2 regions of the Psychrobacillus sp. FSL H8-0483 genome follow, and region 1 is predicted to be linked to the other one. Evidence: a T-box and tRNA genes for the amino acid it is inferred to sense, from the RefSeq annotation. Region 1 holds a T-box; the other holds one or more tRNA genes.
What was found. A T-box is a leader RNA that pairs with one kind of tRNA and senses whether it is charged. The one in region 1 lies ahead of serS (serine--tRNA ligase), so its partner is inferred to be a tRNA-Ser.

Region 1 (3,276 bases):
AAGTTACTACAAGAAGAAATTTCTTTGTACTCCCCGTAACTTGGTAACCAAACTTCTAAATCATATTTTTTCGCTGCAGTAAATCCTAAATCTGCTGTACACATACGAAGCACACGATATGGTAGTCCTAATAGTTGTAGTACTTTTTCAGCATGACCAGTTAAAAGCTCTAACTGTTCATATGAATCTTCAGGTTTTACAAAACGAACTAGCTCTACTTTGTTAAATTGGTGCTGACGAATAAGCCCACGTGTATCACGACCTGCAGATCCTGCTTCTGAACGGAAACAAGCACTAAAAGCAGTAAATGCTTGTGGTAACGCTGCTCCATCTAAAATTTCATCACGGTAAAAATTCGTTACCGGAACTTCTGCTGTTGGAATTAAGAAATAATCCTCTTCGTTTACTAAAAATGCATCCTCTTCAAATTTCGGAAGCTGACCAGTACCAGTCAAGCTATTACGGTTTGCTAAATAAGGGGGTAGCATTTCTTCATATCCGTGCTCTTCAGAATGTAAATCCATCATGAAATTTATTAATGCACGCTCAAGTCTTGCTCCTAAACCAAGATAAAAAGCGAAACGACTTCCTGTAACTTTTGCAGCGCGTTCAAAATCTACTATTTTTAAATCCGTCGCAATATCCCAATGTGCTTTCGTTTCAAAATCGAATGAGGGAACTTCTCCCCACGTACGAATTTCCAAATTATCGTCTTCAGAATCACCAATAGGAACACTATCATGAGGGATATTTGGAATACGCATCATCATATGTTCAAATTTTTCTTCCACTTCACGTAACTCATCGTCCAATCCTTTAATTTCATCGCCTACTTCACGCATACGAACAATTAGATCATCCGCATTTTCCTTATTGCGTTTCATCTCAGAAATTTTTTGAGAAAACTCATTTCTCTCTGCTTTTAAAACTTCTGTTTTTGCAATTAATTCTCTACGCTTCTGATCCAAAGGTTGGAATTGATCAAATTCTGAAATGTCCTCACCACGCTTGGCAAGTTTTACTTTTACTTCTTCGTAATGATCTCGTACAAATTTTACATCTAACATGTGTAATTCCTCCTTTAAAATAACTAAAAAACGACAAAAAAGCCCCCATCCCATGAAAAGGGACGAGAGCATACCCGCGTTGCCACCCTGATTGACTTGACAATATGTCAAATCCACTTGTTAAATAACGGCTTTTCAACCGGCCACGACCTACTAAGCATTCAATCGTGCAACTCAAAGGACGGATTCACAAGTGTTTTTATCAGCTCACACCAACCGCTGACTCTCTAGAAAAGACGTGCTTGCTACTGCTTCCTATCATCGTTTTTAGATCATGAAATTACTCATACTTTACTATACGTTTGCTTCTTTGGCAAGTGTTTCCTTTACCATTTCTATAAAATACGCAGTAATTCTATGATCATCTGTTAACTCTGGATGAAAGGAACATCCTAGAATATGTCCTTGTCTCGCCATTACAATACGATTTTCATACTTGGCAAGTATTTCAACATCTACTCCAACCTCTACAATATGAGGTGCTCGTATGAAAACCGCTGGAAAATCAGTCGCGACATCTTTAATTTCAATCGGCGTTTCAAAGCTATCCACTTGTCTTCCAAAAGAATTTCTTTCAACCGTTGCATTCAGTACACCAAGATGTGCAAAATCGTATCCAACCAGGTTTTTAGAAAGCAGTATAAGACCAGCACAAGTCCCAAACATCGGCTTTCCAGCTGTAGCAAATGCTTGAAGAGGCGAAAGCATATCATATCTATCGATTAATCGGCGCATGGCAGTACTTTCACCACCAGGAAGAATTAAACCGTCCACCCCAGATAAATCATTCGTGCTTTTTACGACAACTGCCTCTGCTCCACATGCTTCAATGGAACGCATATGCTCACTTACTGCTCCTTGAAGTGCAAGTACTCCTATTTTAACCATCTTACCACCCTCTATCTTGCATACGATCTTGTGCAGATAAACGAGAAATTTCAATTCCCTTCATTGGAATTCCTAAATCTTTCGAAATTTCTACAAGTAATTTATAGTCTTGGTAATGTGTTGTAGCTTCTACGATTGCTTTAGCAAATTTCTCTGGATTTTCAGATTTGAAGATACCTGATCCTACAAATACTCCATCTGCTCCAAGCTCCATCATTAAAGCAGCATCTGCTGGCGTTGCAACTCCACCTGCCGCGAAGTTTACAACTGGCAATTTACCATTATGTTTAATTTGTAATAACACATCATAAGGTGCTCCTAAAATTTTTGCTTCTGTCATTAGCTCATCTTCATTCATATGAACAATTTTGCGAACATGCGCATTCACTTTACGTAAGTGACGAACAGCTTCTACGATATTCCCTGTTCCAGGTTCTCCCTTAGTACGAAGCATCGAAGCTCCTTCTCCAATTCGACGAGCTGCTTCCCCTAAATCTTTACATCCACATACAAATGGTACTGTAAATTCACTTTTACGTAAGTGATATTCTTCATCTGCAGGTGTTAATACCTCAGATTCATCAATATAATCCACGCCCATTGCTTCTAAAATACGCGCTTCTGTAATATGTCCAATACGTGCTTTTGCCATTACTGGGATAGTTACTGCACCCATTACCTCTTCCATAATACGTGGGTCTGCCATACGAGCAACTCCGCCTGCTGCACGAATATCCGATGGAACACGTTCTAATGCCATTACAGCTACCGCACCAGCTGCTTCTGCTATTCTCGCTTGTTCTGCATTGATAACGTCCATAATAACGCCACCTTTTTGCATTTCAGCCATTCCTCGTTTTACTCGTTCTGTTCCAGTTAAATTAGTTGTCATCATTATTTCCCCCCATATCGTTATGAGTTTAGTATAATAGAAGATGACCATTTGAAAAGTGCCAGAAACAATTAAAATGAAATGGTCAGATTGGTGATATGAATGGACTTTCTTATGTTTCAGCTTGAAAAAAATTCTTTAATTCCTTTATATGAACAGCTTTATAGCGAAATTAAAGAAGCAATTATCAGGGGGAAAATAGCGGAAGGAGCTAAACTTCCTTCGAAAAGAAAATTAGCTGACTACTTAGCAGTTAGCCAAACAACAATTGAATTTGCATACAGCCAACTAGTGGCAGAAGGCTATATTTCTTCCGAAGCAAGACGCGGTTTTTTTGTTCAGAACTTAGAGGAACTCGCTTTAATTGAACAAGCAATACCGAATGTTATCCAAGAGGAGAAGTATGTTTCTACTTATTCTATCGATTTT
Region 2 (3,276 bases), 300 kb from region 1:
TATTGATATAAAAAAGCACTGCTAATTTGTACTTTAATATTGTGTTAATTGTTTTGATATTTACGTTGTTATTTAATATTTTGTACCACTCAACTGAACGTATTACTAATTTAGAGAGTTACCTTTTTTTCGCGCTGCGGCCTCATCTAAAATTTCTTTACGAAAACCTTCGAGACTCTCTTTTCGACGTTCATTTTTCTGTCTGATTGCCTCTCGTTCATTACCATCCGTACATATCATTGTTTCTTCAGCCGCTTCCATATTTCCAATTGTATTTTTCACCATATCTTGAAGCTTTTCCACATTATCTGATCGATCATCGGGCTTTGAATTATTTTTGGTCATTTTTTTATTCCTCCTTCTTTTAATGGTCATACAAGATTTATCGTCCCCAATCTAAACGAAACTATTCAGTAGAAATAAATTGCTTCTTCCATTAGAATTTTTTCCCTGTACCCCTTTTTTGAAAAAATGAAATCAAGGATAAATACCTTGAAAGAAATGTAACAAATTTGGTTATGATAAAAAAAGGAAAGAGAAAAAAGAAAAAGAGGCGGTAATGATATGTCTATGGAATGGTTTAACAGAGTAACTGGTGAGCTTCAGGAACATTTGGAATCAATTTGTGAAGAATATGACAAAAACGGTCATATGAATATTAATCGAGGTTCCAAACATCCACGAATTGAATTTTTTGTTGGGACGGAAAATGATGGAAGAGATTACTTTTGCACTCTTCTCTTTGACCCCTATAATGAAGAATTTTACGTAGAAAGTTTTGACATTACTCTCCAACAACCTACAAGAATTATTTTGGATGATATTACCGATGTCGTTGAAGCTGTTCATGAAAGCTTTCATGAATTTATGGATGATGAAAGTGAATTCTATTATGTAGATGATGAAGAGGAATACGAAGTTCTAGATGATGAAATTACTCTTGAAGAAATTGATGTGGAATGGGAAACACCGGAAGTCACCGCTTTCCAAATCGATAATAATATTGAAGTAACTTATCAGTTTGGATTAGATAGTGCAAATGGAGACGGTGTTATCCGAAGAGTCAGCCGACTCTGGACAGAAGACGGGGAACTCTTCGAAGATGAAAGTACTTTTTCCTTTAAAAAAGAAGAGGCAAGTACCATGATTGCCATGATTGCAAGCCATATGGATACAATGACTGGATATGACGAAATGATAGACCAATAAAGAAGCCTTCTTTCCAACGTAGCAGTTAACCAAATAAAATAGTATAAGAATTAACCCATCTAAGTTCCAACTTAATGATGGGTTATTTTTTGTTGTAAAAGGTCTGTATTTTTCTCTTTTTATATTTTTTATAAAAAAGCATTGCTTTTCTTATAGAAAGTGTTTTATAATATATCAGGTCTTGAATAATATTTTAGTAGTTGGCCATCCAGGTCTAACAAACATATTACGGAGGAATACCCAAGTCTGGCTGAAGGGATCGGTCTTGAAAACCGACAGGCGGGTCATACCGCGCGGGGGTTCGAATCCCTCTTCCTCCTCCATTTTTTAAACAGCAAGTATAATATTGTCGCGGGGTGGAGCAAATCGCTTCACGAAGAAAGCGATTAACGTCGACGCAAGCGAAGCGTGGAAGACGTAAAACTCACTTAAATGCGTAGTTGAAATAATATTCAACGCTTAATATTGTCGCGGGGTGGAGCAGTTCGGTAGCTCGTCGGGCTCATAACCCGAAGGTCACAGGTTCAAATCCTGTCCCCGCAACCAAATGGTCCCGTGGTGTAGCGGTTAACATGCCTGCCTGTCACGCAGGAGATCGCCGGTTCGATCCCGGTCGGGACCGCCATTTTTAAAATTCGAATGCGGGTGTAGTTTAGTGGTAAAACCTCAGCCTTCCAAGCTGATGATGAGAGTTCGATTCTCTTCACCCGCTCCAATAATGGGCCTATAGCTCAGCTGGTTAGAGCGCACGCCTGATAAGCGTGAGGTCGATGGTTCGAGTCCATTTAGGCCCATCAATAGTCAATCCCCTCAAGAGAATTGACTTACAAACAGAAATACCCCATCTGAGTTCTACACTCAGATGGGGTATTTTTTTAGGTTAAATAATACAGTAAATACGGCGAATTTAATCTATCTTCCCTTAATTCGAAAAGGAGCGAACTAAATATCCTTTAAATTATTTCAAACAAAGAAAACTAGTTCAAGTCAAATCGATAGCATTTGGCTCCCATACCACCGAGTTTATTTTCTTCTTCTAAATCTCTTACAAAGCCAAAATATTCATATAATCGAATGGCTTTTACCATTGGATCTCCCGTAAACAAATAGATACTTTTCGCCTCTTTTTGTTTCGCATAGTCTACACAAGCATTTAATAGTTTTTGTGCAACGCCACGTCCTCTTGCATTCGGATGAACGCCCAATAATCGAATGAAGGGTGCATAAATTTCAACTGTCTGCCCTGAATATGCTTTTTCTGCCGTTTCAAAAAGCTGTACAGTCCCTAAAATTTCCTTATCGTCTCTCGCAACTAATATTTTATCTACATCTGTATTATCAACGGAAGCAATGATATCTTCTAAGTAGTGCTCCCAAAATTTCGGATCGTCAAAACCATTTTCATATTGTTGATAACTATCCACTAATAATTTCCGAACGCTTTCTTTATCTGTTTCTACTAGTTCTTCTACCACGATTTCCGTAATCATTAAAACGCTCCTCATTTCTAACATTCATCAATTGAAAAAAATCATCCAATAATTCCTTATACAAAAGAAGAAACATACAATTTAGTTATAGTAATATGAATAGATTTTTTGGCAGTATATACTTCATAATCTACGTTCATTTCAACTTACAGCTTTATTAACCCATTAACCAAGTTAACAGGTATGATTTATTATATTTAAGAATATCACCAAACTAATACAATGACAACGTATTATCTAATAGAAAAAGGCGCACCACTAATAGGATTTTTCTATCATTTTGATTTTCTAAATACTTAATAATTTGAGTATTTGGGTTCTCTTTGAGAAGATTGGTAAGATAAATGCACAGAGGAGAGATACATATGGATTTTATTACACTAAGTAATGGCACAAAAATACCCCAGATCGGTTTTGGTGTGTATCTAGTTGATAATGATACGGAAGCGCCAGGTGCAGTTGAAGAAGCACTACGCATAGGCTATCGCCACATTGATACGGCTGCTATTTATAAAAATGAGGAAGGTGTCGCAAAGGGTATCGCCGCTTCTGGTGTAGCACGTGCAGACATATTCCT

Region 2: it has a tRNA-Ser gene. The T-box ahead of serS (serine--tRNA ligase) is inferred to sense a tRNA for this amino acid. The anticodon was not compared.

What each region holds. Positions count from the first base shown of each region.
Region 1 covers NZ_CP152052.1:19,769-23,044, reverse strand. Annotated here, with positions in the region: gene serS (serine--tRNA ligase) at 1-1,067, opposite strand, end outside; T-box leader at 1,123-1,338, opposite strand; gene pdxT (pyridoxal 5'-phosphate synthase glutaminase subunit PdxT) at 1,362-1,955, opposite strand; gene pdxS (pyridoxal 5'-phosphate synthase lyase subunit PdxS) at 1,957-2,847, opposite strand; gene MHB48_RS00065 (PLP-dependent aminotransferase family protein) at 2,950-3,276, shown strand, end outside.
Region 2 covers NZ_CP152052.1:317,135-320,410, reverse strand. Annotated here, with positions in the region: gene tlp (small acid-soluble spore protein Tlp) at 106-345, opposite strand; gene MHB48_RS01635 (hypothetical protein) at 565-1,209, shown strand; tRNA gene MHB48_RS01630 (tRNA-Ser) at 1,440-1,532, shown strand; tRNA gene MHB48_RS01625 (tRNA-Met) at 1,679-1,755, shown strand; tRNA gene MHB48_RS01620 (tRNA-Asp) at 1,759-1,834, shown strand; tRNA gene MHB48_RS01615 (tRNA-Gly) at 1,851-1,924, shown strand; tRNA gene MHB48_RS01610 (tRNA-Ile) at 1,930-2,003, shown strand; gene MHB48_RS01605 (GNAT family N-acetyltransferase) at 2,187-2,699, opposite strand; gene MHB48_RS01600 (aldo/keto reductase) at 3,065-3,276, shown strand, end outside.